Regions from separate parts of the Glaciimonas sp. Gout2 genome, predicted to be linked through region 3. Evidence: predicted binding sites of a transcription regulator. Region 3 holds the regulator's gene; each other region holds the start of a gene.
The links. The regulator sigma-54, encoded in region 3, starts transcription at its own class of promoters, with help from an activator protein. The targets are predictions, from matches to a motif close to TGGCANGNAANCTGCTTT.

Region 1 (10,969 bases), 120 kb from region 3:
AAGGAGGGCACGCCTCCGTTAGAAATTCGAAAAGATGCAGTGGCCGGTTAAAGGGTGCTGATTCAAGGATTCAATATAAACTAGCGGCGACTAGCGGGTTGCGCGGTTGTTTTACAACACTGGACTATCAGGGTGTTTATTAAAGATTGTAAATGAGGTAAATGCAAACCAAATCACATTCACCATCAAGGTTAGTGCTGGTGCGGTTGTCTTTGAATTTGACTTACCCCGACATTGGCGCTGACAATGTCGGGGTAAGTCAAAAACAAATTCAAATATAACCGCAACCGCCTTTAAAGTTTATGTAATTCAGTTTGTATGAACGTCATCAAAAAAACTTATATGCAAACAGGCACGAAAGACTGGTAATGCATGAATCGGCAGCATCGCCACCGACTCAATCTTCCTTATTACCTGACAATCACATTCCCAGATAATTCTACTTTTGCACATCAGCCGTCAAGATAAATCATTACCTCAAGATGATCAAGCCTTTGTCAATTGATCCGCGATTGGTAACGTCCGCAGACGTTTTCCCATGGCATTGAAGATTGCATTGACGACCGCTGGCGCTACCGGCGGCACACCCGGTTCACCGACACCGCTTGGCTTTTCAGTTGAACCCACAATAAACACCTCAATTTTAGGCATCTCATTGATGCGTAAAACCTGATAGTTGTGGAAATTGGATTGCTCAACCACCCCGTCCTTGAGTGTGATCGCGCCATGCAAGGCAGCGGCCAGACCAAAGCCGATACCACCTTCTATCTGCGCCTTGATGACGTCGGGATTCACTGCAACACCGCAATCGACCGCGCAAATAATACGATCAACCTTGAAAGTTCCATCTGCCTTAACGGTGATTTCGGCGACTTGAGCGACGAATGTATTGAAGGATTCGTGCACCGCCAATCCACGACCGCGACGCTCACCTTTTGCGCCCGGAGCTAATGGTTTTGACCATCCGGCCTGACGCGCCGCCAATTGCAACACGCCGCTGTGACGCGGGTGTTTGGCTAACATCGCCAGTCGAAACGCCAGTGGATCTTTACCGGCAGCAACGGCTGCTTCATCCATCAGGCCTTCTGATGAAAAAGCACTGTGCGTGTGACCGACTGAACGGAACCATTGTATCGGAACGCCAACATCCGTCGGCGTATATAGCTCAACCTGAAGATTCGGCACATCATAAGGCAGATCCGCTTGCCCTTCGACTGAGGTCGGATCAATACCGTCTTTGATCACACCCGCAAACGCAGAACCTTCCATGATTGATTGACCGGCCATTCTTACATGCCATGCCGACAAGCGCCCTTGCGCGTCCAGCGCCAGCCGTGCACGGTGCACATTGATCGGTCGGTAATAACCACCACGCGTATCGTCTTCTCGCATCCAGACCATTTTGACCGGTCCTTTGACGCCTTGCGCGCGTGCCGACTTGGCGATGGAGACTGCTTCCACTACATAGTCGCTATGCGGATTGGCGCGTCGACCAAAACTGCCGCCTGCATATAGCTGATTGATCTTGATCTTGTCGGCTGGCATGTTCAAAAACTTGGCAACTGAACCCTGATCGATGGTCTGAAATTGTTCGCCGTTCCATATCTCGCAAGTGCTTTCACCAAGCTGTACCAGACAGTTCAGCGGTTCCATGGCGGCATGCGCAAGAAACGGCACTGCGTAGTCCGCTTCGATCAGGGTCGCTGGCTTGACCAATGCGGCGTCAACGTCGCCAACTTTGCGCGCAACGAGACCCGGTTTTTCCAATGCAGCACGATACTGCGTCAGAATTTCGGGCGAACCTTTTTTATAAGCGTGAGTTTCATCCCACTCTACTTCGAGCGCATCGCGTCCCTGGCGGGCGGCCCAGGTATTGGTTGCCAGCACTGCGACACCGGCAAAGCTGCGCGCCGTGCCTGCAAACTGGACCACCTCGACCACACCGGGAATGGCCTTGGCCTTGGTTGCATTGACGCTTTTAACCGTCGCTCCAAAGCGGACCGGATGCAATGGTACCGCCACCAACATGCCGGGCAACTTGATATCCTGCGTAAACATTGCGGTGCCATTGGTCTTGGCAAAGCTATCAAGGCGCGGCAATTTGGCGTTGCCGACTAACTTGAATTCCTTCGGCGCTTTCAATTTGACGTCGGTTGGGACCGGCTGTGTCGCCGCCGCTGCCGCTAATTCTCCAAAACCGGCTTTGCGACCAGATGCGGCATGATGCACCACGCTCTTGCTGACGGTAATACTGGCTGGCGCGACTTTCCATTTGGCCGCCGCTGCTGACACCAGCATTGCACGCGCTGTCGCGCCGGCCTTACGCATTTGCTCGTAGGAGTTGGCGATCGAACTACTGCCGCCAGTACCCTGAATACCCCATCCCAGATTCTGATAAAGCTTGACGTCAGCTGGTGCGCCTTCGACGTGGACTTTGCTCCAGTCTGCGTCCAGTTCTTCCGCAATCAGACTTGCCAAACCGGTATAAATACCTTGTCCCATTTCCAGATGTTTAGCCAGAATGGTGATGCTGCCATCGTTGCCGATCTGCACAAAGGCATTCGGTTCGAACGCAGCGGTGGTTCCCTGTGTGCCGGTGGCAGCCATCAAAGAACCTAAATGCAAGCCCAATACCAGACCGCCGGAGGCTTGCATGAAGCGTCGACGGCTGACACCGCGACTAAGACCTCGACTAACATTAGTGATGGCAAAATCATCGTTACTCTGGGCGTCGGGCGATGCCAGTTGGAGGGAAGCTGACTGAAAAGCGCGATCAATAGATTTCATCCTGGTCTCCTGTTATGCCAGCGTTTTAGCGGCTTCGTGGATGGCGGCGCGAATGCGGACGTAGGTAGCGCAACGACAAATATTGCCGCTCATGGCCTGATCAATATCCGTATCCGTTGGTTGTTTGTTCTTACTCAGCAATGAAACCGCAGACATGATCTGACCGGACTGACAGTAACCACATTGCACCACGTCAAGCTTGCGCCACGCTGCTTGTACCGCCTGACCGACGTGACCGATGTCAACGCCTTCGATGGTGGTGATTTTTTTTCCTGCTACCGCAGAGATCGGGGTCACGCAAGAACGGATCGCTGCGCCGTCAAGATGAACAGTGCAAGCGCCGCACAATGACATCCCGCAACCGAATTTGGTACCAGTGAGGTTGACAACATCGCGCAACGCCCATAGCAAGGGCATGTCGGCAGGCGCGTCGATTTGCGTATCCTTGCCGTTAATATTTATGCTGATCATGACTCTTTTTTCCTTGAAAAATAAGGACTTATGAAAAATCGCCCTAGCGGCGTTGCGCTTTCCTAGCGGTACTCGGTGCCGTCTTCGATCGGCACGCCTTGCCGGGATGGTTTTCCATAAGTCCTTGAATTAAATATATTTAATTGAATATAGTTAGTGGCGGCGAAGCTCCTATTTTGCCATTACGTAACGTGTTAATACACCCAACCCCAACGCGCTTGAGCGTCGACGACGATTACGGTTTACCATTTTTAAAAACTCAAAGCACCGCTATATTCAGTGAGACATAAAGCTTTTATCCACGCAGAATCCCGGGCGCAATCCCGAGATTTCTTTAGAACTTGGTTTGTTGATTAAGCGAATGCCGTTATCAATCTGCGGACAAAGGCATTCTCAGGCCATCATTTGCCTGAATTCCAGACTGATAGCCATTCTTAAGAGGTATTAAAGGGATCGGCTCCAGATTCGGTTTGCCGATAAATTTGATGGAGTGATAAAGTTTCTTTTCATCAATAAGATGAGATTACTATAAATTCACGAACTTGATTTAAATCTGCCAATTGTATGATTTGTTGCCATCAAAATTGGATCAGTAAATCTGGCCTTTTCGATTTACCCGAAAATAAATCCGAATTTGAAAATCCGAGACTTTCGCGAAACAGCAATAAGTCTGACTAACTGAATAACGCAACACCAATACTGTTGCAGTATTCGGATGATTCAGCGCAGGGAAATCGACCATCAAACAGATATTGCCGCTTAAATCAACTACTGATACCCACTTACAGAGGCTTTCCCAGTGCTGCCCGCAAATCGAAATTGGTAGATTGTTCCGGTTGTACGCGCTCTTCGCAACTATGCAAATGGTGGGCCATTTGCGCTTGTGCCAGTGCTGCATCGCCATTCTCCAACGCAACCAGTACGCTTTCGTGTTCGTCAAAAGAACAGGCATTTTGCCCCGGCGCTTCGACCTTAGCGATTAGCAATGTCGTGCGCGAGACCAGTTTACGCAGCACCTCTACCAGCATAGCGTTATCGGTGATCTCGGCCAATTCCAGATGAAATTGCGCCGACAGCCGAATCCAGCGCGGGCGATCACCGCTCAGATAGGCGGCCCGCTCATCGTCAACGCACTTTCGCAGCGCCGCCAATTGCTTCGGGGTCGCGCTCCGGGCGACCTTTTCCAGTGTTGCGTGTTCAATGATATTGCGTAACTCAAACATGTCTTTTGCTTCTGCGCTGGTCGGACTGGCGATGAAGGCTCCACGATTAGCCTCCAATTCGACGAGTCCTTCAGTCTCCAGACGGATCAGTACTTTGCGCACAGTATGACGCGCCGTATCGTAAATCTGGCACAAGACCTGCTCGGTCAGTTTGGTGCGAGGCGGCAACCGATGTTCCATGATGGCGTCATACACATCGTGGTAAATACGCTCTTCGGCATTGGCCTGCGGTTTAGCGGCGGCGGCACTTGCCAGGCGCAAGGGTTTGACTGGTTTATTCATATTTATCGCGTTGGAAACAGCCATATCGAAAGCGTTTGTCGATGACAACCATTTAAAAATTCAATAATCCTGTGTTTGACCGTGATCGAATTAATTTGTTTTGATTAAAAAATGAAAAATGTGTGATTGAACTCCATCGACTCTATGTCTAATCGCAATGACACAAAGAAGTGTTTATGTTCATTCTTAATAATATATTTTGATTCAATCGCCTTAAATTGGCGACAACAATGTTCTTATTTCCCTTAAAAAAGTTAAATACAGGAAATAAATAAGTGACGATATTACCCTACATTTTGGAGAGGCATCGGCACACTAGTAATGCGGAAAAATAAGTGCTTAACATGATCAAAAAATCAGCATGCTCTTAGCCCATTAAGATGCCAAGAGCATACAATTGAGCAATGCCAATATTTACTTAGGTAAAGAACCTTCTACACCGTCAACCAGCCAGTTGATACTCATCAACTCACCCATCGGCAATACAGCGCCAGCGGCTACTTTTACAGCACCGGTATTATCTTTAAGCGGTCCCGCAAAAGGTACCAATTTTCCATCCACGATATCTTTTTTCTTGTCGTTGAATAGTTTCGATACATCCGCAGGAACAGACGCATTCAATGGCGACAAAACGACCAGATTTTCTTTAATTCCCCACAACGTTTGCTCTGGTTTCCACGTTCCGGCCAGCTCGCGCTTGACTTCCTGAATGTAATACACGCCCCAGTTTTCGGTATTGGCGGTCAGGTGGGCTTTCGGGCCGTATTTAGCCATATCAGTATCCCAACCAAATGCATGCACACCCTTCTCTTCGGCAACCTGCACAACAGCTGGCGAGTCGGTATTTTGTGCCAGCATGTCCGCACCTTGGGCTACCAATGTTTCTGCAGCTTGACGCTCTTTGCCCGGGTCATACCAGGTATTTACCCAGACAACCTTGGTCTTGATCTTAGGATTGACGCTCTTTGCACCCAATGTATAAGCGTTGATATTGCGCACTACTTCCGGGACCGGGAACGAACCAACGAAACCCAATGTATTGGTCTTCGTCATTTTTCCGGCGATCATGCCTAACAGATAAGCGCCTTCATAGAAACGAGTCTGATACGTGCCGACATTGGCTGCCGTTTTGTAACCGGTCGCATGCATGAAATGGACCTTCGGGAAGGATTTTGCTACCTTCATCGTTGGGTCCATGTAGCCAAAAGAGGTCGTAAAGATCATCTGATTACCGTCAACCGCCAATTGGCGAATCACGCGCTCAGCATCTGCCGTTTCTGGCACGTTTTCGACGAAAGTCGTCTTGATTTTATTACCGAATTCTTTTTCTAAAGCGCGACGCCCCTGATCGTGCTGGAATGTCCAGCCACCATCACCGACTGGGCCAAGATACACAAAAGCCACTTTCAGCGGCTCAGCAGCGTGCGCAACCGGAAGCACACCCAAAACCAAACCGGTAGCTGCCGCAATGGCCGCTAATGTAGAGCGTAATCGAAACATCTTGAACTCCTTTACGTGGATGCAATTTTCCGCAATGTAACTTGCAGAAAATCGAAAAAAAATTGCACAGGCAGACTTAAAAATCTATCGCAGGACCAATTCTCAGGATCGCAGAAACGTATTTATAGAATACGTTTCTGCACTTATTTAGAAATGGTATTCGACACGCACCATCGGTGTTTTTGCTAAAGAGCCGCGTACGTTGGCTGGGTTGCCGAATTTATTGCGCCAGTATTGATATTCCAAACCCGCGCGTAGTGTGTTTTTACCCATTCCCAAAGGTGTGCCGAGGTCATACATGACTTGGGCGTCGATGTTTAATTCTGGCGCCGTGCCGCCACCAAATTCATTGGTACCCTTGGCCGCGATGTAGTTCATATAACCTTCAAATGCAAATCCAGTTGAAGCAATAGGAATTCCCCATGCTGCGCTCAACATGGGATGCAAATCGTAGGTATAACGGCTGGTGATGCCAACTGGTTGATTACTTTCCTGAATCAACAGCAAACTGATGCTCAGAAAACCCGGTACGTCCATCATCAGCGTAGGTCCCAAGACCAACATACGTTTTTTGGAAGCATAGCCAGGATCATTTTTGGTATTCCAGTCAAAACCGGCAGTCACGCCAAGACCACGAACCGGACCGAAGGACAGGTTTTTGTTAAAGACTTTGCCCATATCAAGCGTGTTGCGATAGACGATATAGGCTTCTTGTGCGTTGGCATCCTTGCTATTGGATTGCAGCAAATCGACGTTGAAATAGTTGGTGCCGTATTTATAACCGCTTGCGTGGGTCAGATTGATGATGTTCTTCGAAATGCCATTGCCGACGTATGGCTCAGCAAATTGCGTACCGTAACGATACCCAATTGACGTATCGCTCCACTCCGCTGCATTGACTTGCTGAACACTTGCCAGCGCCGCTGCGACCGTTAATGCATTGACCGCCAACTTGCCCATTTTCATTGCTGCTTGCTTTGCCATTTTTTTTCCAAGATTATTAATAATACAAAAAAGGAATTAAGGAGCCCCGTTTCTCCCTATTACGATGATTATGTAAAACTTGCTGTAAATAAATAATAACTATGCATAAATTCGTTTGATTTATTCACAGCAATTCTCATGCCAATTGTTGACAATTACTAGTCACTGGTGAAAATAATTAATATTCTTATTTATGTAAAAACTTATGACGACTATCGGTGCAGCGCATCAATAATTTGCATTAAATTGGCGCTCTTAGAATCATAAATGCACTGTTGCGGTGCAGAAAGGGGGAATAAAAAATTTGTTTTAGCTGAAATATTTACGCAAAATTTAAAATTATTGCATCCAATCAATGATGTTTTTTGTCGACAAAATATTTTTAAAGATGCCAGATCGATCGCATCGTGCTCTAGGAAAGCACATAATCCGTTACCAATTATTGCCAGAAATGGTTTGTGTCCGATGGTTGCGCCCCAACCAGTCGCATCGTGCATTCTCAGCAGAACTGGCACAACAATTGCATTTCCTTCTTATTACGAATCGCTATTTAATTTTCGCTTTTAAATGTAAAACGTTTGAAATTTAGATTTTTTTATCTACCGTTTTCGATCTATCATTTTCAATTTAATTGTTTTTAATTTATCTTTTTTTAATCTATCGCTTTTCAATCTATATTACGGACGCTTCCATGGACCTCCTGCCGATTTATTCTGATCTGCCGCCGCGCCTTGTCTTAAACGGCATTACCAAGCGATATCCGACGGTGGTCGCCAACGACGACATCAGCCTGAGCGTAAGACCTGGCGAGATTCACGCCTTGCTTGGCGAGAATGGCGCAGGAAAAAGCACGCTCATGAAAATCGTCTACGGCGTCACCAAGCCGGACGCGGGCAGTATTCTGTGGGAAGGTCGCTATCTGGACATCGCCAGTCCTTCTCAGGCGCGACGTCTGGGCATCGGCATGGTATTCCAGCATTTTTCATTGTTCGAAACCCTGACCGTCGCTGAAAATATTGCGCTGGCACTGGATGCGCAAATGCCGCCAGCAAAATTAGCTGCGCGGATTACCGAAGTCTCGGAAAAGTACGGCCTGCCCATCGATCCACATCGACTGGTACACAGCATGTCGGTGGGAGAGCGCCAGCGCGTAGAAATCGTGCGCTGCCTTTTGCAAGAGCCGAAGCTTCTGATCATGGACGAACCAACCTCGGTACTGACACCGCAAGCGGTAGTCGTCTTATTTGCCACCCTGCGACAATTGGCAGCGGAAGGCTGTAGCATTCTATACATCAGCCATAAACTCGACGAGATTCGCGCCTTGTGTGACACCGCCACCGTCCTGCGCGGTGGACGCGTCAGCGGCACCGCCATCCCCAAGAACGAAACCAACGATAGTTTGGCGCGCATGATGATTGGCGGCGAACTGGCTGAGTGTCACCTGACACCGCAAGCCACCGGCGAAGTCCGGCTCGCGCTGGATAAGCTATCGCTTACCACCATCGATCCGTTTGGCACCACGCTGAAAAATATCAGTCTGGCGGTCAAAAGCGGTGAAATCCTCGGCATTGCGGGCGTATCGGGCAACGGTCAAAAAGAATTACTGGCTGCCCTCTCTGGCGAAAACCTGAGCCCGCACGGTCCGATGATCACACTGATGGGTGAACAGGTCGGCCAACTTAACCCGGCCCAGCGGCGTCGACTCGGTCTGACATTTGTACCGGAAGAACGACTCGGACGTGGTGCAGTCCCGGCCATGAGTCTGGCAGAAAACGCGCTGCTGACCGGCGCTCGCCATGGCATGGTAAGCAAAGGTCTAATGCGACATACGGCAATCCGGCAGTTTGCCAAAGACGTGATTACCCGCTTCGGCGTCAAATGCGGCGGTGAACAATCGGCAGCATCAAGCCTCTCCGGTGGTAATCTGCAAAAGTTCATCGTCGGACGTGAAACCATGCTAAACCCAAAAATGATGATCGTCGCGCAACCGACATGGGGCGTCGATGTCGGCGCCGCGCAGTTGATTCGGCAAGCCCTGATCGATCTGCGCCTGCAAGGCGTGGCGTTGCTCGTCATCTCAGAAGAACTGGAAGAACTATTCACCATCAGCGACCGTATTTGCGTACTGGCCGCAGGTCGGTTGTCGCCAGCGGTACGATTGGCTGACACCAACATCGAACAAATCGGCAACTGGATGAGCGGCCAATTTGACGAAATGCCGTCTCACTCTGCTGATGCGAACACGTCTTCACCCTTACCGAACAAACAGGAGAGCCATCTTGCTCAAACTTGAACGCCGTGCGGCCCCGTCGCCGATCATGCGGGTCGCCTCACCTCTGATAGCGGCGGTGGCGATGCTCTTGACCGGTATCGTCATCTTCACGATACTTGGCAAAGACCCGCAACAAGCGTTTTACGTCTTTTTCATTAAACCGTTGGCCACCCTATATGGCGTCGGTGAGTTACTGCTCAAAGCCACACCTTTATTATTGTGTGCTCTTGGTCTCGCTTTAGGTTTCCGTGCCAATGTCTGGAACATCGGTGCCGAAGGTCAACTGACGATGGGCGCGATAGCCGGTGGTGGCGTTGCACTGTGGCTGGGCGACAGCACCTCCATGTGGGGATTGCCGCTGATGTTTGTGGCTGGCGCACTTGGCGGTATGGCATGGGCCGCGATCCCGGCGTTCCTGCGCAATCGGTTTAATACCAGTGAAATTCTGGTCACACTGATGTTGGTCTATATTGCGCAATTGCTGTTGTCGTATCTGGTGCACGGTCCATGGCGCGACCCTCAAGGTTTTAATTTTCCGCAATCCAAATCATTTAGCGACGCCCATCTGGTTCCGCTGCTGATCGAAGGTGCGCGTACCAATTGGGGTTTTATCCTTGGACTAGTGCTAGCCCTCGCATCGTGGTTATTTTCCAGTAAAACCTTTGCCGGATTTCGCATGCAAGTGGCTGGTCTGGCCCCCGCAGCGGCTGCTTATGCCGGATTTTCGAATAAGCGTAACGTCTGGACCGCGCTACTCATCAGCGGCGCTACCGCCGGACTCGCCGGACTATGTGAAGTGGCTGGACCAATCGGTCAGTTGCAGGCGCAAATCTCACCGGGGTATGGCTTTGCAGCCATCATCGTCGCATGGATCGGGCGTCTGCATCCGGTCGGTATCGTGCTGGGCGCGCTGCTGATGTCGCTGTTATATCTTGGCGGCGAATCGGCACAAATGCAAATGGCGTTGCCATCAGCGATCACCGGCCTGTTTCAGGGTCTGCTGTTGTTTTACTTGCTGGCTGCCGACCTGTTCATTACTTTCAGATTGATCAATATCAAGGTTGCTCGCAAACAAGCCCCGCTCGTCGTCACCAAGGAAGCCGCATGAATCCCGCCAGCCCCATCCTTCCTATCATTACCAGTACCGTGATTGCCGCCACGCCGTTGATTTATGCCGCAATTGGCGAAACCGTCGTCGAAAAAGCAGGCGTTCTTAATCTCGGTATCGAAGGCATGATGCTGGTCGGCGCCGTCGCTGGCTTCGCCGCGGCATTGACGACAGGCAGCGCAACCGCTGGCTTCATCGCCGCCGCCGCAGCGGGCGTCCTACTGTCGCTGATCTTTGCTTTTTTGACGCTGAGTATGCAAGCCAATCAAGTGGCGACCGGACTCGCCTTGACACTATTCGGCATCGGCTTATCGGCTTTCGTCGGTCACGATCTGGCTGGAA
Region 2 (10,969 bases), on a different contig from region 3:
TGCCGAAATCTGATTGGGGCAATTTTGGAATGGCGCTGGACGGTACTTACGTCAACCAATACGACTATCAGTCCGAAAAAGGTGGCGCGTATAAAAGCAATCTGGGCGTCTATGGCGGCGGTGTTGGTACGGCCGGTGGCGTGATATTCCGCTGGCGCCATACTGCGACACTCACCTGGAGCAAAGGTCCTTGGGGCGCAGTGGTGCAGCAATCTTTTGCGACCGGCTATCGGGATCAAAACGGCAGCTCCGTCGCGGAAGGTTTCAATCATCACGTTGGTTCGTACACCCGCTACAACCTGTCTGGAACCTACGCCGGGTTTAAAAACCTGACATTGACTGCCGGTATCAAAAATCTGTTCAATACCGATCCACCCGCCTCCAACGTGACCGATAACTTCCAGTACGGTTACGACGCACGTTATGGCGACGCAATCGGTCGGGCTTTCTTTGTGCGCGCGAACTATGCATTTAAGTAGCCGATTGTTTGGAATCCTCAATCGTTTTTTCGAGGATTTCTTAATGAGTCATTAGTGATTGGCTTGCGCCCGTTCCATAACGAGATGACCCCATTTGGTCTTGTCGTTGTGGAGCGGGCAATTGATCACTTGCTGGCGTACTAATGTGCAGAATTGGTTGCAGAATTTTTCAGCAATTGAACAACGATGTAACGGAGGAAAGAGGTATGGATTTCACGCAGGATGGAAAAAAACCTTCCAGGAATGTAGTCGGCATCAGTGTGGTGGTTATTTTGCATGTGGCCCTTGTGTATGCACTTCTTACGGGCCTTGCACGTAAGGTTGTTGAAGTGATTCAACAACCGGTCGAAACCAAGATCGTGGAAGAGATCAAGCCACCAGCACCGCCACCACCAGCTAAACCAGTACCGCCACCACCAAAAACAGTCGCGCCACCACCACCGTTTGTACCGCCGCCTGAGGTGAAAGTGCAGCCCCAACCACAGGTGAACGTGATTGCAGCGGTCACCAATGTCAAACCATCCACGCCGGACTTGCCGACGTCAACCGCGCAACCATCTGCCGCAGCGACAGGTCCTGCAACGCCATCCCATACCAGCGCAAAAGTAGCGGGAAATTGCGAAAAACCAGCTTACCCAAGAGCGTCATTGCAAAATGAAGAAGAGGGCGTGGTTAACGTCAAACTGTCTATCGGTGCTGATGGCAATGTTCTTGATGCTGTAGTAGAAAAAAGCAGCGGCTTCAGAGATCTGGACCGGGCGACCATGAAAGCGTGGAGCCTTTGTCACTTTGTCCCCGCGATGGCCGATGGACAGGCAATCGCGTCTACGACAAGAATGCAGTATGTCTGGAAGCTGGAATAAGCAGTCTGAAGTAGTACACCTTTGTTCGTCTTTTCAGCAATCTCATTTATACAATTTGGAGTACTCGTATGTCTACACCTCGTAATCGCCTATCCGCATTTGTTGTCGTTGTCATGATCACTGCTGCGACACTCTCCGCTCCGCTGGCTGTGGCGCAGACATCGGCATCGGCTGGAACTTCAGCCATTACATCGGCAGCAGATTCCACTTCCACAGTAACTACTAATACCGCGGAGGTAGCGGCATCGGGCATCAGCGCCAACCCAATGCCACCGCCGCTTCCGGCCACGACGGAAACGGTCAGTAATCCATACGGACTTGATGCCTTATGGAAGGGCGGCGATTTTGTGGCACGCGGTACGCTGATTATTCTGGTCCTGATGTCGATGGGCAGTTGGTATATCATCATCACCAAGTTGATCGAGCAAGTGAAATTGATGGGTCAGGCTAAAGATGCGAAGAACAATTTCTGGAAAGCACCTAGCGTCGAAGTGGCGATTGCAGGTCTCAAGCCAGCCAGCGCCTATCATTTTATTGCCCAGACCGGCAGTACCTCGACCGAACACCACGATGGTGCATTGCTAGAGCAAATTGATCTCAATACCTGGATCACAATGTCGATCCAGCGTTCAGTCGAAAAGGTGCAAAGCCGTTTGCAAGATGGTCTGGCTTTTCTGGCGACAGTTGGTTCAACAGCACCGTTCGTTGGTCTGTTTGGTACGGTATGGGGGATTTACCATGCGTTGACCGCCATCGGTATCGCTGGTCAGGCATCGATTGATAAAGTTGCTGGACCGGTCGGTGAAGCGCTGATCATGACCGCCATCGGTTTGGCAGTCGCCGTTCCTGCTGTGCTGGGTTACAACTGGTTGGTACGTCGTAACAAAAGCGCGATGGAAGAGATTCGTTCGTTTAGCGCCGATCTGCACTCGGTCTTGTTGAGCGGTGTGATGTCGACGAGTTCTGCGGGTCAAATTGCTAGCATCAAGAAAAAGGTTGGCTAATCATGGGTATGTCACTCGGCTCTTCCGATGGGGACGAAGACGAAGTGATCGGCACGATTAACACGACGCCGCTGGTAGACGTTATGTTGGTGTTGCTGATCATTTTTCTGATAACGATTCCGGTCGTCACGCACACGATTCCGGTCAAGCTTCCGAGCGAAACTGATCAACCTTATGTCACCAAACCGGAGAATATCAATCTGGCGGTGAACAAGCATGGCGACATGTTCTGGAACGAGCAACTAGTGCCGAACACCGCGCAACTGTTGGCGAAGCTGAAGCTGGTGGCGGTCATCGTGCCACAGCCAGAGTTGCACATTCGCGGCGATCAGCAAACCAAATATGAATATATCGGCAAAGTGATCTTGACCGCGCAGCGGGCCGGGATCGCCAAGATTGGTTTCATCACCGAACCGCCACCGCGCCAATAACAGGGAGCAAAGTATGGGTATGAATATTGGTTCATCTGGTGGAAACGGTAACGATCCGGAACCGATGATGGAAATGAATATGACGCCATTGATTGACGTCATGCTGGTCCTCATCATCATGTTGATTATCACGATTCCAATCCAGAATCATGCAATAAAGTTGAACATGCCGACTGGTAATCCACCAGTACAATCAGCACCGCCGATTGTTGATACCGTGGATATTGATTCAACGGGAAATGTGCTGTGGAACGGAGCCCTAATGGCAAGCAAGGCCGAGCTGGAAAGTAAATTGCAGGCGGTAGCAGCGATGGGAAATGTGGATGAAGTGCATTTGCGGCCGAACAAACTGGTGGAGTACAAATCGGTTGCCGCCGTGATGGCATCGGCGCAACGGCTTGGTGTCACCAAAATTGGCATTGTCGGTAATGAGCAGTTTATAGATAAGTAATGCGGGACAAGTAAAGCGGGATAAATAATCAGCGGAGTTGAAGGTGTTTCTTTAAGCGCATTAAGCAGGTTAGTTCTTGCTTGATGCGTTTTTTTTGGAAGTTATATTGCAGTGCTTGCACCCACTCCGGATATAAAGAAGAGCACGCCATTCATCGATCGCACGCCAGAAGTGAGCAAGTAATCGTGGACGCTCAGCTATTGCCTATGTATTCTCACTGATGCAACCCACTCTTGATCATTGTGTCGCAGAGGCGTTTAAAAATAACTGAATTGAAGATGACTTGCTCCACATGATCGTGTTGCTATTTGATGATGTGGAGCAGGACATCGATTACTTTTTTTGATTAACTTTGCGGTCTCTTATCGGACTAGCGCTCTTCCGCGTAGATATCGTTATTCACAGTTTCTTTTACGAACAGCATGCCGATCAGGAAAGTACCGATAGCGATCACAATTGGATACCACAGTCCATAATAAATATCGCCTTTGAAAGCAACCAGAGCAAACGCCGTAGTTGGCAACAGACCGCCGAACCAGCCGTTACCGATGTGATATGGCAATGACATTGATGTGTAGCGGATGCGAGTAGGGAACATCTCGACCAGCATCGCCGCAATTGGACCATACACCATCGTGCAGTAGACCACCAGGATGAACAGTAGTAACAAGACCATCGGTTTGTTGATTTCTGCTGGATCTGCTTTGATCGGATAACCTGCCTCTTTGACGTTGCTGGACAACGCAGCGGAGAACGTTTTGTCCTGAGCCGTAGCATCTGCTTTCGATAAACCATTTGCGTCGTACGAAGTGAGCGTTTTATCGCCGATCTTGACGGTTGCTACTGAACCCGGCGCGCCTGCGACGTTTTCATAATTAACCGACATGGCAGACAGCTTGGCTTTGGCGATGTCGCAGGAAGAAGTGAACTTCTTGGTACCAGTTGGATTGAACTGGAACTGACAAGTCGCCGGATCTGCTGTGACGGTGACCGGTGCGCTTTTCAGAGCTGCTTCGAGTGCTGGATTGGCATAGTGCGTCAAGCCCGAAAAGATTGGGAAGTACGTCAGTGCCGCTATCAGGCAACCCGCCATAATAATTGGCTTGCGACCAATCTTGTCCGACAACGAGCCAAAAATCAAGAAAAAGGGCGTGCCAAGTAATAAAGACATTGCAATCAGAATGTTGGCAGTTGGACCGTCAACTTTAAGCGTTTGCGTCAGGAAGAATAGCGAGTAAAACTGACCTGTGTACCAGACCACGGCTTGACCTGCGGTCAAACCAAACAAAGCTAAAATGACCAGCTTCATATTTTTCCATTGGCCGAATGCTTCGGTCAACGGTGCTTTGGAGACTTTACCTTCCGCTTTCATTTTCACAAAAGCAGGGGACTCGCTCATGGATAAGCGAATCCAGACCGAAACGCCGAGTAAAACGATCGACAAAAGGAACGGAATGCGCCAGCCCCAGTCAGCGAATGCTTCTTCACCCATCGCCGTACGTGTACCAAGGATGACTAATAGAGACAAAAATAATCCCAGTGTCGCTGTTGTTTGGATCCATGCAGTAAACGAACCACGCTTGTCATCGGGCGCATGCTCGGCGACATACGTGGCGGCTCCGCCATATTCTCCACCGACCGCAAGACCTTGCAAGATACGCAAAGCGACCAAAATGATTGGTGCGGCAATGCCAATAGAGTTGTAGTTAGGCAAAATGCCGACCACAAAGGTCGACAGTCCCATGATCAGGATCGTTACCAGAAATGTATATTTCCGACCGATCATGTCGCCCAGACGGCCGAATACCAAAGCGCCAAATGGGCGCACGATAAATCCCGCAGCAAATGCCAGCAACGCAAAAATAAATGCTGTGTTGGAGTCCGTGCCAGCAAAAAACTGTTTAGCGATAATCGCCGCCAGCGCGCCGTATAAATAAAAATCATACCATTCGAATACTGTGCCAAGTGATGACGCAAAAATGACTTTTCTCTCGTCCGCAGTGATGCTGCGTGAGGCCACTTTTCCTGCTGCAATGCTGATCGCCATGCCTGTCTCCTTCATTATTAAAATTGTTAAATCTAACTCTGCAATCTGCTGTGCTGTTATTTAGCGACCTTGATGCCAGTCGGGTTTTTCCCAGATTGCAATTTTTAGACGGGCTAAATACCAAATAGTCTTCATGCGTGCTTGTTATGCGTGCTTGTAATGCGCGCTTGTTGTGCGAGCCTGCGCGTGTGGAGTGTGGGGCCGTAACCTTACACAAATCTTGTTATAAACTTACGTAAACTTACAAGCATCGAAAATGTTGATGCCGCAACGATGGAGAGTGGTCAGAGGTATTTCTATACATTGCTTAGTAGCAATCCGTAACGTTGCTGTATGGAAATGTAGAAGGGGAGTGTTGGATAGAGTTGCTATTTCGACGCGACCCGTCAGGTCGTCGATGTCAATCTCAAATGCTGAATGATTAAATATCCGGCTTGACTTGCCCACATCCACAGAGTCGACGCGCCCTTTGTACAACCAACGCGGGTCCTTACAAATGTCGTGATCTTATCCATCGGTGTGGATCGTGGCGCTGTTGCAGAGGTGGTTATCCCAAACATCCATTCAAGAACGTTTTTTGTAGGCAGTGATCGTGGCCACATTTGTGTTGAGATATTTTAAATATCGTTGTGCTTAAATAGGGCCAGTTATCGCGGAAGGAGGCTATAGGAAATTACTTAAATTTGTTAAACGCGTGTGATGCACGTTTCAAAGCACTCATACAATGGCTTCATTAAAAACGTGTCAGCGATCTTTGCCCACGTGTTGAATGTACTACCAGAACATAAATAAGCATGCCACTGAAAGACCTGGCCGCATAACGCACTATCTAGAACTTGTGCCGCTTATTATTGATACTAAAAGCACGTCAAATCGATACTAGGTATTACGCAGCTGTTACCGACAAACTTCTTCATCGCTAATCATTTTATTTAAATGCGTCACAGTTTTTAAGACTCTTTAAAAAGTGGCCCTAGTGTGTTGCGATTGACAAAAAATGGCATCCGCGGGTACGTGATGAACGTTTTTTTTTGGAGCTACGAAATGAAAATTAATAGTACTTTTTTACCTCCTGCAGATGGGGAGGAATTAGGAGGGTTAGCATCGTTGACCGCATTTGAAGCACGCATAGACAATAAAAGTTTGGTAGTTGGCATTGCCATTGGCACACTGACGGGACCGTCCAAGGACGAGGCGCAAGTTAATTCACTTGCCATGGAAGTTGTTAATCGCGTTATTGACTATCATCAACGCAATCATGCACAGGATGCGCCGTTCGTCGTTGTAGAGCTAACCGGCACTCTTGTAGCGGTAAAGCGTGTGCGGGAAGTATTCCGCCATGCGCCTCATCGCTCTTCATTGATGTTGATGTGTGCGAACGAAAGAGTATACGAGGCAGCCATTTCTGTATTGGGCGTAGATTCTGTCTTCGGTTACAAAAATACCTAGCAGCAAATCATTAACTTAAATGTATTCAAAAAAGCTCAAGCCGTACTGTCGTTACTTTTCGTTTCGTTTCACATCTCCAGTATCAAATTACTATTCGTCATATCGCTGCGATCCCCTGATTAAGGCAACAAAGTATTGAGTGTGGTGGATAAAGTTTCATCAAACTGTTGATTGCCTCAAAATCTGCTAAGCTTTATATTACACCTAATGTGGATTAAGTAAATAGAAATATCCACACCTACTATATTTTTGTTAAAAAAAACCCACCTTGTCGGTGGGTTCGTCTCGTTAATTTTTATGCTGGTTTATCAACTGTCAGGATTTTGAGGTTGTTCTGGAGGTTTGTTCTCGTCTGCAGGTGGGGGCAGTTGAAGGATCACCGTATATTTCGATTCCATTTCAGCAACGCGCAAAATTGCTTCTTGCCCGCGAATATCAGTTGCCCTGTATAGCGTGATCAATAAGGTTGATCTTGGATCTGGTGGCTCATCCTCCAGAGTCATCAGGTAACTAGCGCCGGTCAGATATATTTTTGCTAGTTTTTTGACAATTTGGAGGTCAGCTGTTCGCGTCCCATTTTCCCAGTTTGACAGTCTCGTAGGTGAAAGTCCCGGGACTTCTGCGCAGGTTTCGACCAGCGTTTTTCCGGTAGCTTCTCTTGCTTGCTTTAGTCGTCGACCAACTTCTATTTTGAGTGAGTACATATAGACGAGGGTAATTTCCATGGCGTGGATAAACAATCAACGATTTGTGGTATTTACTTAGCATTAGGTTCCACTTTACGTGTAATTTATGATTTGCGAAACTGCGCGTTTCTGAATATTTGCGGATGCGCAGTTTCTGCCACATTCTGTGGGGTAAAAAGGCATATTGTGACGCCATTGCAATGGCGTGAGTGGTCGCCGGAAGTCGAACAGTTGTTCATGAAAATTTCAAAATTCACATTGCGAGACTTCTTCGGATGAAAGGATGGTGTTTCAGGCGTTTTGTCGCCACCATCACGGTTGGCGTTTTATTTGCCCAATAGCACGAGAGCCTGGTTCCATTCGTTAGACCATTCGGCTAAAAAATCATGTGTATTAAATGCACGTTTTAGATGTGGCATTGGCACTCGATACACGTCGTTCAATCCCAGCGCCAACGTAATCGGATTCCACACAGCTTTGTTTTTTGCTTTTTTAGTACTCGCTTTAACTCTTGCTCCATCATCGCCAAATATGCCACCGCCAGCGTCAAGCGCCTTCTGTAGATCAATTTTTACCAGGCTGGCAAATGCGATCAATGCTTGATCTTTGTTGATGCCACTTTGTGATTCCTTTGCGCCGTCGGCGCTGATTGGTTCGGACTTGGCTTTTGCGTCGGCCTTGGTCTTGGCGTCTTCCTCACGTTTGAGTTTGCTTGTCAGGCGCTCCAGATCTTTTTTTAGAAAACGTAACTCGTGCAAAGCCCTCCTAAAACCTGGAGGTTTGAGTTGCGCCACTATCCGATAGACATCTTTAGTAATCGTGATGAGTACATCTTCGCTACCGGCGGCAAGTCGCTGCGTATCACCTTCGAAAAAAATCGGTGCCGGATAACCGCCGTTGGCATCACCAAACAGCGCTGGATACTCGGTGTCATATTCCAGCCAGACGTAAGGCGTCAAGCCGCTCTCTATCATGCGTGCCAATGTCCACGGTGATCCGGTTTGCTGCGCAAGCCAGTGGCATGCCTGCGCTGTTGTCGCTCGAAAAGGTAGTTCAATCGTTGTCATTGCTCTTTCTTCTTTCTTCATTTTTATGCCAACTTATGCCAATCAGTATTGTTGATGTTACCTTGGCGTAATAAATAATGTCCGGTAAGGCGGTTGATCCAGCTCAGTGATGTTCAATGGCAATCATCGGCAGTCATTGCTATTGATAACGCTGAATGGCGCTGAGTGGCGCTGAGCGGCACGAATGTTGTTCAATGGCATTTTCATGTGTGAGTGCGATGTTCCATTTTGTTTCAAATAATGTTTCATCATTTTAATGAAACATTATTTGAAACAAAAATTGAAACATTTATTGTTAAATAAATCATTAAATTACAACGAATCGCCCTTGGTACTTCATTCCAAGATGTTGATTTTAATGACTTATTCAACATTCATCCGGGTTTTCTAAAACGAGCTATTTAGTTGGCATGGTTGTTGCAGAGTTTAGCGGTATTAGAATTGCAGATCTCTGCATGAAACAAGTTTGCGATCCATAAGGAGAAAACATGAGTTATTCCGCAGGTGCAGCCTTCCGCAAGGCGATGCAAGAAGAGTCCCCGTTACAAGTTGTGGGCGCGATCAACGCTAATCACGCATTGCTGGCCAAGCGCGCCGGTTTCAAGGCGATTTATCTTTCCGGTGGCGGTGTCGCAGCCGGTTCGCTCGGCTTGCCAGACCTCGGTATCTCCAATTTGGATGATGTACTGACCGACGTGCGCCGTATCACTGACGTGTGCGATCTCCCATTGTTGGTGGATGTCGATACTGGTTTTGGTTCAAGTGCTTTCAACGTCGCACGTACCGTCAAATCGATGATCAAATTTGGAGCAGCAGCGATCCATATTGAAGACCAGGTCGGTGCCAAGCGCTGCGGTCACCGTCCGAATAAAGAAATCGTCAGCAAGCAGGAAATGGTTGACCGTATCAAAGCTGCAGTTGATGCACGTACCGACGACAATTTCGTCATCATGGCGCGTACCGATGCGCTCGCGGTTGAGGGACTGGAATCCGCGCTGGATCGGGCGATGGCCTGTGTCGAAGCGGGTGCCGACATGATCTTTCCTGAAGCGATCACTGAGCTGGCAATGTATAAGCAATTTGCCGCCGCTGTCAAAGTGCCGGTGTTGGCAAACATTACTGAATTCGGTTCCACGCCTTTGTTCACGGTCGATGAGCTGAAATCAGCTGATGTTGGTTTGGTGCTGTATCCGCTGTCTGCCTTCCGTGCCATGAACAAGGCCGCCGAAAACGTCTACACCGCCATCCGCCGCGATGGCACGCAAAAGAACGTAGTCGATACCATGCAAACGCGCATGGAATTGTATGACCGGATCAACTATCACGATTTCGAGCAGCATCTGGATGCCTTATTTGCCGCCCAGAAAAAATAAAAGGATAGGCGCAAAGCCGACCCGGCAGCGTTATCTCTCATTCCCATCCAGGTGACCCGAACCTTCGTGATGTTTGCGGCGGACGGTTGAGAAATTTGTTGCTGGGAAATAAAGCGTAGCACTGACTACAATTTACCGATTACACCAATTCTTTTCTATCAGGAATCAAAAAATGAGTGAAGCTCAAGTAACCCCTTTCAAGCCAAAAAAATCTGTCGCGCTGTCCGGCGTCACTGCAGGTAACACTGCGCTGTGTTCCGTCGGCAAAACCGGCAACGATCTGCACTATCGTGGTTATGACATTCTGGATATCGCCAATACCTGCGAATTCGAGGAAATCGCGTATCTGTTAGTGCACGGCAAGTTGCCGACTGCCGCAGAACTGAAAGGCTACAAGGCGAAACTGAAATCTCTACGCGGCTTGCCAGCTAGCGTCAAGGCCGCGCTGGAAGCGCTGCCCGCCGCCTCGCACCCGATGGACGTGATGCGCACCGGTGTCTCGGTGCTTGGCTGCACATTGCCAGAAAAAGATGACCACAATGCGCCGGGCGCACGCGACATCGCGGACCGCTTGATGGCATCATTCGGCTCGATGCTGCTGTATTGGTATCACTTCAGCACCAACGGCAAGCGCATCGAAGTTGAAACCGATGATGAGTCTATCGGCGGCCATTTCCTGCATCTGTTGCATGGTGTAAAGCCATCCGCCGAATGGGAAAAAGCGATGCACGTTTCGCTGATCCTATACGCAGAGCATGAATTCAATGCCTCCACCTTCACTAGCCGTGTTATCGCCGGTACAGGCTCAGATTTTTACTCCGCGATCGCTGGTGGAATCGGCGCTTTGCGCGGTCCAAAGCACGGTGGTGCGAATGAAGCAGCTTTTGAAATTCAGAAACGTTACGATAATCCGGACGAAGCAGAAACGGATATCAGAAGCCGGGTAGAGAACAAGGAAGTCGTGATTGGGTTTGGTCATCCGGTCTATACCGTATCCGATCCACGCAACAAAGTAATTAAAGAAGTTGCACGCAATTTATCAGCGGAAGCTGGTTCGACAGCTATGTTTGACATTGCTGAACGTCTGGAAACCGTGATGTGGGAAGTCAAGAAAATGTT
Region 3 (10,969 bases):
CATTTTGGGCCGCCGTTGCCCATTCCAATTGAAGTCTGCGATAAAGAAAATCGTTACGCTTGTTTCTTACCCATTGAATCGGTTCAATCTGTGGCCGATGAAATTAGCTACCTAACGCAAGAAAAGGGGGTGCATGTCATTATTGCTGCCGGCAACGGCAATATCAACCTCGATCACCCTTATTTTAAGGGTCGATATGATCGCAATCTGAATGACACTGGGGCTATTTACGCCGGTGCGGCAAATCCGGGAAGTGGACAACGCGCCAGTTTCTCAGAGTATGGAAGCCGGGTTGATCTCTTCAGTTGGGGCGGAGACGTTACAACCACGTCATGCAGCGGTAAAGACTGCTCCAACGACATTTACAGCCATACTTTCTCCGGCACGTCTTCCAGCAATCCGATCATCGCAGGTGCTGTCGCACAAGTTCAAAGTATTGCATTTGCCCACGGACTCGGGGCTATTTCACCTAAAAAAATGCGCCAGGTATTGGTAGATACGGGACATCCGCTGCCGTCTCCTGATGCGCAGCGCCCGATTGGCATGCAACCGGACGTGCAAGCTGCGGTTGAGTTGTTGTTAAATAAAGGCGAGCCGCCGGTAGATATTGATGTACCGGAAGCGGTTGTCAAAGCAGATATACATGCTGTTTCAACCACCAGCACCTCCTTTGCCTATCAACTGGACGGTAGTAAAAGCCAAAACGCGACGACGTATCAATGGAAAATGTTGAGCGGTCCTTTTTCGCTACGCCATGCAAATAAAGCCATTGCCGAAGCGGTCGTGAACACACACCAGACTGGCGAAAGCATCTATCAACTCACCATTACCAACAAAAAGGGTGTGCAAAGCAGTTCCACCATGAAAGTAAGTGTAGTAGCCACGAACGTAGAAATTGTCGGTCCGACGTCAATCGTACAGGGGCAAGCAGCGAATTTGAAGGCCGCACCAAACTTTAAAGGCGAAGCTGGTACACCCCCGGTGTATAACTGGAAAATTCAGGATGCAACTGGTGCGGGAGTGTTGCAAGGCGCGCAGCAGGAATTGACGCTTTCAACATTAGCCGCCGGCAGTTATCAGGTAACAATTGATGTCTCCAGCAGCCATGGCGGACGTAAAGCGCACGCTGAGCAAAAAATTACTGTGAAAAAGTCGGAAGAAAGTCGACCACCGGTCGTCGTCGTTAGCGGTCCCACGCAAGCAACAAGCGGCACTTCGGTGAAGTTAGACGCTGCGGGCTCAAGCGCTGCCGATGGCGGCAAGCTAGCTTATAGCTGGAAAGTATCGCCTCCACTGGCATTCATAGCGGATGGCGCGCAACTCACTTTCACTGCTCCTACACTGGCACAGGAGACACAGTATCACTTCACCGTCACCGCAAATGACGGAAAGTTGAGCGCGCAGAAGAACCACACCGTAATAGTGAAAGCAGATGACGTTGCACCAATACCAGTGGAAGAATGCAAACCATTGTGGAAGCAAAGTCAGAGCTATCAAGGGGGAGATATGGTCCAGCATAACGGTCGCATCTATCTTGCAATGTGGCATTCGCAACGGGAACCGGGCGATCCGGCTTATACCGATACCATCAATCAAGGTTGGGGCTTTGAGTGGGCTGATCGTGGGGCATGCAACCATTAATGGTTTGATTGCGCTGTCGTGCTGGTACGCAATCTCGCTCATCAAGTATTCACCCGGCATCGCTAGGCGAGCCTGCGATGGGCAGGATAAGCATCTAATACTGTGTAACAGCGCATAGAAATGCGTCAATCCTGATGTGGAAAACATGTTTGCTTAGTTATTGCTCAACAATTGTATTATTGATAATTAATTTAATAATTAATTTAATAATTAAAATGATTATCCGACACTGTACGCAACACCACCGTGCAATATGTCGATATTAATTGCACCATAATGACACTGGCAAGTTTTTTGCTTTAGGAATTCGTTTATACTTTCGAGATGAGTGTAATCCATGCCAAAATCTTGCCAAAATCTTTTAACGCCAAACGAGCGCTTGAGCTCGCGTGTCAAACGCTACAAATCGAAGCGGATGCAATAATTGCGCTAAAAAACCGTATTTCTGACAGCGCCGGGATGTCTGCCGACAGTGCAATGGGGGCCATTGAAGCTCCCTTTGCGCAAGCGGTCGCACTATTGTTGAGCTGTACCGGTCGTGTCGTTGTTTCTGGTATCGGCAAGTCCGGTCATATAGCCCGAAAAATTGCCTCAACGCTGGCATCGACCGGCACACCGGCCTTATTCATTCATCCCGCCGAAGCCGCCCATGGCGATCTTGGGATGGTGACAGAAAATGACGCTTTTATCGCTATTTCCAACTCCGGCGAAACCGCCGAGTTAATGGCGATCGTGCCGATCGTTAAACGCATGGGCGCGACGCTAATTGCCATGACCGGCAATGACCACTCTTCCCTTGCACAGTTAGCAACAGTTCATCTCAACGTCAAAGTAGACCAAGAGGCGTGCACCCTTAATCTTGCGCCAACTGCAAGCACTACCGCGACCTTGGCGCTAGGTGACGCGCTGGCGGTAGCATTGCTGGATGCGCGTGGCTTTCGTGAAGAAGATTTTGCTCGCTCCCATCCTGGCGGCGCGCTCGGCAGACGCTTACTGACCCACGTGCGTGACGTTATGCGCAGCGGTGCCGATATTCCTGCGGTCACCGCAGAAGTATCGTTATCGGCAGCATTGCTCGAAATCACACACAAAGGTATTGCCATGACGGCAATCGTGGACGATAAATTTCACCCTGTCGGCGTATTCACCGACGGCGATCTGCGACGCCTAATTGAACACGTACAGGACTTTTCCAAGCTGACAATTGCCGACGTGATGCATGCTAATCCGCGTACTGTTGGCCCTGACCAATTGGCAGTTGATGCTGTACAAATCATGGAAGAGTTCCGAATTAACCAGTTGCTGGTGGCAGATGCCGATGGCAAACTGGTCGGTGCGCTACATATTCATGATTTGACCCGTGCCAAGGTGATTTGATGGTAGCCGCCCCCAATACTATTAACATACCCGCAGAAGTCATGGCGCGCGCCGCCCAAATCAAGATGATGATTTTTGACGTCGATGGCGTGTTGACCGATGGTGGCATATTGTTTGGTCCCGACGGAGAGGCAATAAAACGTTTCAATGTACTCGACGGACTCGGCATCAAATTACTCCAACAAGCAGGGATTATCACCGCCATTATCAGTGCGCGCAGCTCAGCCATCGTCAGCCGTCGGGTGAGCGATCTCGGCATTACGCACGTCTATCAAGGCGCGCATAACAAAAATACCGCATTTGCCGCGTTATTGGCCGATACCAACCTTACCCCAGATGTTTGCGGTTTTATTGGCGACGACATCATTGACCTGCCTATTTTGACGCGTACCGGTTTTGCTGTCAGTGTCCCCAATGGTCATCAGGAGGTCAAATCGCGCGTTCACTATGTTACGCAGGCAAACGGCGGGCAAGGCGCTGCGCGTGAAGTCTGTGATTTAATTCTGCGTGCGCAAGGCAAGTACGCCGCCGCTTTGGCACAGTATTTGACCGGCGTCATAGAGGCGGCATGAAAAACCTGCGGTCAACTTTTCGCCTACGCTTCATGCTGCTGCTGACGGTGTGTGTGGCACTCACTCTCGGTAGTTTCTGGATCATGGAAGTGATGCGTAAAAATACAGAGCAATTATTGCCGGGTGCGCCGCGTGTTGCGCCTGATTATTACGTCGAAAATTTTAATTATGTGCAACTCGCACTTAATGGTCAGCCACGCTACAACATCTCAGGTCAACGCCTGACGCACAATCCCGCCGACGATTCATTTGACGTGATTCTTCCCGTCATTCGTAGCCTTGATAAACAACAACCGCCGATGACCTTGCGCTCCAATACTGCCAAAATCGAAGACAACAACAGTAAAGTGAATATGTACGGCAATGTGAACGCAGACCGCTCAGCGACGCCAAAGTCGTCAAAGCTTCATTTGCAGTCCGAGTACCTTCAGCTATTGCCAGATGATGACATTATGACAAGCAACAAAGCGGTCGAAATCACGATCGATCAGTCGAAAATGACCGGTGTTGGTATGTATGCCAATAATGCGACTATGCAATTACGCCTATTAAACAATGTCCGTGGCACCTATCGCGCAACACCGCGGCAGACTAAATAACTCACATGATTACCGGATAATCCTATTGAAGCCATTGTTGCTTTTAGTGCCAGTATCCCCTTTCAGGATTTTTATGAAACGTATTCTATTTTTAACCCTACTCGCGCTGCAACTGACTTGTATTTCAGGTGCCCATGCTGAAAAAGCTGACGCAGATAAACCATCCAACGTAGACGCAGACCAGTTCACGCTGGACGACGTAAAACAAGTAAAGATATTCACCGGCAAGGTGATACTGACCCGCGGCACGCTGATCATGAAAGCCAACAAAGTCGTCGTCACGACGGACCCATCAGGCTATCAATTTGCCACCTTATACGCACCTCCCGGTGGCTTAGCCACGTTTCGCCAAAAGCGCGACGGCGGTCCTGACTTATGGATCGAAGGTGAAGCTGAGCGAATTGAGTACGACGATAAAACTGAAATCGTTAAATTATTTTCGAAAGCGCAAATGCGACGTCTGCAAGGGACCAAAGTCACCGATGTTGTAAACGGCGAATTCATCTCTTACGATAGTCGCGTGGAGTTCTACTCGGTCAGTAACAATGTTTCCGGCAATAGTCAACCTGGCGCGGGCCGCATCAAAGCAGTCATCCAGCCGAAGAGTAAATAAGATGACCTCTACAAATTTAAGCACCTTGATCGTTAAAGGGCTGCAAAAAAGTTATGGCGCGCGCCAAGTAGTCCGCGATGTCTCTTTGAAAGTAAATAACGGCGAGGTCGTCGGCTTGCTTGGTCCTAACGGCGCTGGAAAAACGACTTCGTTCTATATGATCGTCGGTCTGGTGCCATCGGATGGTGGAACAATTGATTTAGATGGCGTTGACATCTCGCGTTTACCGATTCATCAACGCGCGGTGCTTGGTCTGTCTTATCTGCCGCAAGAGGCCTCTGTTTTTCGCAAGCTAACGGTCGAAGACAATATTCGTGCGGTACTTGAGTTGCAGCGGCCAAACGGCAACGCACTGACTAAAGATGAGATCTCGGACAAACTCGATTCGCTGCTGCAAGAATTGCAAATTGAGAAATTGCGAGAAAATCAGGCGTTATCTTTATCCGGTGGTGAACGACGACGTGTCGAAATCGCCCGCGCTTTAGCCACTAATCCGCGCTTCGTGCTTCTTGATGAGCCGTTCGCCGGTATTGATCCTATCGCCGTTATCGAAATTCAACGTATCGTCAGGTTCCTTAAAGAGCGCGGCATCGGTGTCTTGATCACCGACCATAATGTGCGCGAAACGCTCGGCATTTGTGACCGGGCATACATCATCAACCAAGGTAGCGTGCTAGCCAGCGGCAGTCCAGACGACATCATCGCCAATGAATCTGTGCGACGAGTTTATCTGGGTGAACATTTCCGCATGTAACGGATTCAACGGATTCCCTAGCGCCCATGAAACAATCTCTTCAACTCCGTACCTCGCAGCATCTGGCGCTAACCCCGCAACTGCAGCAATCGATTCGATTGTTGCAGTTGTCTACGTTGGAGTTACATCAGGAACTCGAACACATCCTTTCGGATAATCCGTTACTGGAACGTCTAGACGATCCTTTGGATAATTCAGTGCGATTACTCGCCGACGGGGCGATCAGTACCAGCGCCTCAACAATGGATGCGCCACCTGGTGACAGCGAAGTAAGCAGCTCGCCTACAGAGCCCGAGGGCGGTGGTGAAGCCCCTGAGTCTGGCGAAAACAATCAAGAGAACGGCAATACTGACAGCGAATGGAGCTTTGACGACGTTTCCCGAACCTCCAAAGCCCCAGATGATGAGGATTCACGACCACAATTAGAAGCCTGCGAATCGACGTTGCGCGAACATTTGCTCAAACAAATGCGTGAAGCTGTTGATCAGCAACGCGACCGTGCATTGATCGAGTTGATCATTGATGCGCTTGATGAAAACGGCTACCTGGAGGAATCACTAGACGATATTTTTGCACGTCTTCCAGAGCAACTTGATATCGAGATCGAAGAATTGTCGATGGCCTTGAAGATGGTCCAAAGCTTCGACCCAAATGGTGTCGGAGCACGCAACGCGTCAGAATGCCTCGCATTGCAAATCAAAGCATTTCCCAAAGTAGCGTTCGTCACACGCCGACTGGCACTAACAATCGTTGAAGGTTATCTGACCTTATTTGCCCAGCGCGATTTTAATAAAATCAAAAAAGCGCTGGAGTGTGATGATGAAGATTTGCGCGAGGCACAAATTATTATCAAAAAATGTAATCCTCATCCCGGCGCGACCTTTGCTGGCGGTGCGTCAGATTATGTCGTACCAGATGTAATTGTCAGAAAAACAAAAAATGGTTGGCAGGTAATGCTCAACAATGACGTTATGCCAAGGCTTCGAGTTAATGCTCTTTATGCCAACATTCTCAAGCAGGGCAAGAGCGAGGGATCACTTAACTCGCAGCTACAGGAGGCAAAGTGGCTGATCAAAAATATGCGTCAGCGCTTCGATACCATACTGCGTGTAGCGCAGGCAATTGTTGAGCGTCAACGGAATTTTTTCTCACATGGGGCGGTTGCTATGCGACCTCTTGTGTTGCGCGAAATAGCTGATACACTAGGATTACACGAGAGTACTATCTCACGTGTAACTACTCAGAAATACATGCTCACCCCACACGGGATGTTCGAATTAAAGTATTTCTTTGGCAGCCATGTTGCTACAGAGGCAGGTGGAGAGGCTTCCTCAACGGCGATACGGGCGTTAATCAAACAACTGATAGGAGCGGAAGATTCTAAAAGTCCTTTCTCTGACAGCAAGATTGCCGACATGCTCGCGGAACAAGGTATGGTAGTGGCCCGTCGCACCGTCGCAAAATATCGCGAAGCTTTACGAATTCCGCCGGTCAATTTGCGTAAATCTTTATAGCTGTTTGCTTGTTTGCACAAACGTCGCTGTGTTCTGACTGATTGATTTATGGTTGATGAATAAATTGGTGATTCAACACTGAATTAATCGTCCAGGTCCGAACCGCCAACGACACACTTGATAGGAGCGCTGTATGAATTTCACAATTAGTGGGCATCACCTCGACGTAACTCCCGCCATTCGCGAACACGTGCTAAGCAAATTGGAGCGTATCAAGCGCCACTTCGATCAGGTCATAGATATTAGTGTGATCCTGACGGTAGACAAAATCACAGAGAAAGAAAAGCGTCAAAAAGCCGAAATTAATCTGCGCGTTAAAGGCAAAGACCTGCATGCCGAGAGCATTGCGCATGACCTTTACGCCGCCATCGATTTGTTAATCGACAAACTCGATCGACAAGTGATTAAATATAAGGACAAATTGCAGAATCATCAACATTCGGCAATCAAGCATCTACCTGAGGATTTGCCCATCGCAGCAACGTGATGGACGGGGTTCTCTAATGCGGTCAACGTAAGTATTGCTCAATAAATAAATTGAAAAATACTATACTGACAAATGAGCAAGGGCGCAGTTAATGCGCCCTTTGTCATTTTAAAATTATATAACTTACACACGCCCTGCCCGAATATGTTCGTAACACTTTGCATCGTTTAGCAGTGTTCGGAGGCATCGCCGAATGTCTCGAATGTCTCGAACGCAACCGGGTACACCTCAAACAGCGGCCAAAACAAATAACTAAGCAAGAAGCTTTATAACGTCACTCTCAAAAGAGTTTTCATAAAGTCGCCAGACCCGTAACTTTCCCAATTCGGTCCACATCAAAAATACCATGACGATGGTATGCCGCAGCCTATTGCTTTAATGCGCCAAAAACTTTTCCGATAATTGCACTGCCAGCACCGATCGGATCACGTCGAATCGCTTTTTCCTCTTCCCCTATCATGTAAAACAAGCCATCCAAGGTGCGCTGCGTGACATAGCCTTCAACAGTCGCCGCCTGACCTGGCACAAGACCCGTTTTACTGACCAATCCCATCGTCGAATTGTATTGTGTGGATACACCGTTACGGTCGGTGATTTTCTTTACTATCGGGAGAAATTTTTCTCCTAACGGGGTGGCAGTTTTCTCTCTGAAAAAATCGGTTACCGATGTGTCGCCGCCACTCAGAATATTCTTCGCATCCGTGACCGACATGGATTTCACCGCATTCAGGAGCAACGGCTTCGCCAATGGCACGGCAGACTCTGCGGCATGATTCATCGACACGACCAGATCATCCAGTTGTTGGCCCTTCCCTGTCATTTTAAGCAGCGGTCGTGCTTTCTCTAGCATCCCTGGCAATCCGATTTTTACTTTATCGTTATTTAAAAATCCGTTTTCGACGCCCAGCTTGGCAACTGCAACGTCCGCGCCTTTATTGAGCGCCGCCTTCAGTCCTGAGTTGGCATCCTGATTGCTCAAATCCGCCAAAGAAAATGCCATCGCGGCGGTAGAGACTAAAGAGATCACCAGACCTAAACGTAATGCCGGTTGAAAGATAAATTTCATGTAAAGTCCCTTTTATAAAGACGAAAAAGCAAACAAAAACACGCGCAAAAATATATAAGAAACATCAGCTGATCACTTCGCCGATCATCCTGTCAATGCAGCCATTGATCCAACTCAATAAAAACAGCGGTGCATTTTTATGTTCGTATGAGAATAACGCGACGACATGTATTGACAGAAAGTACGATAAGACGTTCAGATATCAAAACGTATATTGCTATGTATCATCGCATTGATATCTGCTGCGCCATCACGCAATGACGTAACGCGATTCAACAAAGGAGATTATAAATGTCCATCATCGACCAGAAACAACCGGCGATGTTCACGTATTGCATAACGATCGGTCATCCCCGCGATGTAATCGGCGACTTGACGCGCTTGCAATTGGACACTATCAACCTGTGGATCAGGGAGCCCTTGCTGCGTAACAGCTTGTATTAACTGATAATCCGGCGGCAGCAAAGCCGGTTCATTAACAAAGCAGTCAAATAACTCCACCACGATCCGCCTGGCCTTGCTGGTCATCCGATTGACTAGATAATGGCGATAAAGATTTTCACGCAAGAACTGTTTCAGTGCAATGGCCTCACGCGCCATTGGGTCCGAGAAAGCAATCAGTGGCGCCGCATCCCGCACGTCATCGACCGTCTGCGGTGCAGCAGCCTTAATGCGTTCACGCGATGTATTGATTAAATCGTTGATCAAGGCATTAATCATGCGGCGCACAGTTTCGTTGATCGCACGGCGTCCACGTAGTCCGGGAAAAGTCGTTTCGACCTCGCGATTATGACGTGCAAAAAAATCAATTTGCATCATCTGGTCAAGTGTCAGCAGTCCCGACCTTAAGCCGTCGTCAATATCGTGATTGTTATAGGCAATTTCATCCGCAAGATTGGCAACCTGCGCTTCCAGGCTGGGCTGTTTGCGCTGGAGGAAGCGATGACCAATATCGCCCAATCTTTTGGCGTTAGCCACTGAACAGTGCTTCAAAATACCTTCGCGCGTTTCAAACATCAAATTCAAACCGTCGAATGCGCCGTATCGTTGCTCCAGTTTGTCGACCAGTCGCAGACTTTGCAGGTTGTGCTCGAAGCCACCGAAGTTATTCATACAGGCGTTTAGGGCATCTTGTCCAGCATGCCCAAAAGGCGTGTGACCAAGATCGTGCGCTAACGAAATCGCCTCCACCAGATCTTCGTTCAGTTGCAGATTGCGGGCGATAGAGCGGGCGATTTGAGCAACCTCAATACTATGCGTCAGCCGGGTACGAAATAGATCACCTTCGTGATTAACGAATACCTGCGTTTTATATTCTAGCCGACGAAAGGCTGTGCAATGGACAATGCGGTCACGATCACGTTGAAACTCAGTGCGGGTGTTGGGCGCAATTTCGTCAAACAAGCGTCCCCGTGATGTCGCTGAATGTGCAGCATACGGTGCAAGAGACGCTTCTTGATTTGTCATGGGACGGCGCTAAGCGGGTTATTAAGCGATGGATTTAGGGGGATTAACGGACGGATTAATTGATGGGTTAACCGGCACAGTCGATAATTGTTGTATCGTCGCCAATAGTGGTTCCTGTGGCACCGTGCTAACCAATGATCCACCCAGTTGATTCATTAAAATGAATTTGATTTGACCATCTTCGTTTTTCTTATCGACCTGCATCAACTCAAGCCAGCGCCCTGCACCAAGATTCGGCGCGGCAGTTGGTAAGCCCGCCGCCCGCACTAACGCGCTCACGCGATCACGTGCAACGGCATCGATATAACCCAGACGGTGTGATAATTCAGCCGCCATGATCATGCCACAGCCGACCGCTTCGCCATGCAACCATACGCCATAACCCAGACCGGATTCGATAGCGTGACCAAAAGTATGTCCAAAATTCAAAATCGCTCGCAAACCACCTTCGCGCTCATCCTGTCGTACCACATCAGCTTTGATTTCGCATGAGCGCTGGATAGCGTAAGCCAGCGCTGCGCTATCGCGCGCCATCAATTTGCCAATATTCGCCTCGAGCCAATCGAAAAATGCGGCGTCAATTACCGCGCCGTATTTAATAACTTCCGCCAAACCGGCAGATAATTCGCGCTTCGGCAATGTTTGCAGTGTTGTGATATCCGCAAGTACCGCCTGAGGTTGGTAAAAAGCACCGATCATATTCTTGCCAAGCGGATGATTTATGCCGGTTTTGCCACCAACGGATGAATCAACCTGCGCCAGCAAAGTAGTAGGAATTTGCACAAACGGCACGCCACGCATATAAGCTGACGCCGCATAGCCAGTCAGATCCCCAATAACGCCACCGCCCAGTGCAACCAATGTTGTCTTACGATCACA

Region 1: a site for sigma-54 is predicted at 7,374-7,391, ahead of QN379_RS04615 (outer envelope protein). Genes of this name have one in related genera too.
Region 2: a site for sigma-54 is predicted at 8,884-8,901, ahead of prpB (methylisocitrate lyase). Genes of this name have one in related genera too.

Annotation. Positions count from the first base shown of each region.
Region 1 is NZ_JASJXA010000004.1:4,170-15,138, reverse strand. It holds gene QN379_RS04640 (DUF1059 domain-containing protein) at 1-51, shown strand, start outside; gene QN379_RS04635 (xanthine dehydrogenase family protein molybdopterin-binding subunit) at 487-2,655, opposite strand; gene QN379_RS04630 ((2Fe-2S)-binding protein) at 2,800-3,258, opposite strand; gene QN379_RS04625 (GntR family transcriptional regulator) at 4,041-4,763, opposite strand; gene QN379_RS04620 (BMP family ABC transporter substrate-binding protein) at 5,178-6,263, opposite strand; gene QN379_RS04615 (outer envelope protein) at 6,411-7,247, opposite strand; gene QN379_RS04610 (hypothetical protein) at 7,460-7,762, opposite strand; gene QN379_RS04605 (ABC transporter ATP-binding protein) at 7,939-9,540, shown strand; gene QN379_RS04600 (ABC transporter permease) at 9,566-10,627, shown strand; gene QN379_RS04595 (ABC transporter permease) at 10,624-10,969, shown strand, end outside.
Region 2 is NZ_JASJXA010000015.1:13,543-24,511, reverse strand. It holds gene QN379_RS12260 (TonB-dependent receptor) at 1-479, shown strand, start outside; gene QN379_RS12255 (TonB family protein) at 686-1,342, shown strand; gene QN379_RS12250 (MotA/TolQ/ExbB proton channel family protein) at 1,411-2,346, shown strand; gene QN379_RS12245 (biopolymer transporter ExbD) at 2,349-2,777, shown strand; gene QN379_RS12240 (ExbD/TolR family protein) at 2,791-3,228, shown strand; gene QN379_RS12235 (MFS transporter) at 3,599-5,275, opposite strand; gene QN379_RS12230 (hypothetical protein) at 6,320-6,724, shown strand; gene QN379_RS12225 (helix-turn-helix transcriptional regulator) at 7,033-7,449, opposite strand; gene QN379_RS12220 (hypothetical protein) at 7,737-8,477, opposite strand; gene prpB (methylisocitrate lyase) at 8,966-9,850, shown strand; gene prpC (2-methylcitrate synthase) at 10,023-10,969, shown strand, end outside.
Region 3 is NZ_JASJXA010000004.1:121,461-132,429, reverse strand. It holds gene QN379_RS05200 (S8 family peptidase) at 1-1,641, shown strand, start outside; gene QN379_RS05195 (KpsF/GutQ family sugar-phosphate isomerase) at 1,966-3,018, shown strand; gene QN379_RS05190 (HAD family hydrolase) at 3,018-3,590, shown strand; gene lptC (LPS export ABC transporter periplasmic protein LptC) at 3,587-4,189, shown strand; gene lptA (lipopolysaccharide transport periplasmic protein LptA) at 4,263-4,802, shown strand; gene lptB (LPS export ABC transporter ATP-binding protein) at 4,804-5,556, shown strand; gene QN379_RS05170 (RNA polymerase factor sigma-54) at 5,583-7,070, shown strand; gene hpf (ribosome hibernation-promoting factor, HPF/YfiA family) at 7,204-7,557, shown strand; gene QN379_RS05160 (DUF4197 domain-containing protein) at 7,925-8,623, opposite strand; gene QN379_RS05155 (deoxyguanosinetriphosphate triphosphohydrolase) at 8,909-10,090, opposite strand; gene aroKB (bifunctional shikimate kinase/3-dehydroquinate synthase AroKB) at 10,112-10,969, opposite strand, start outside.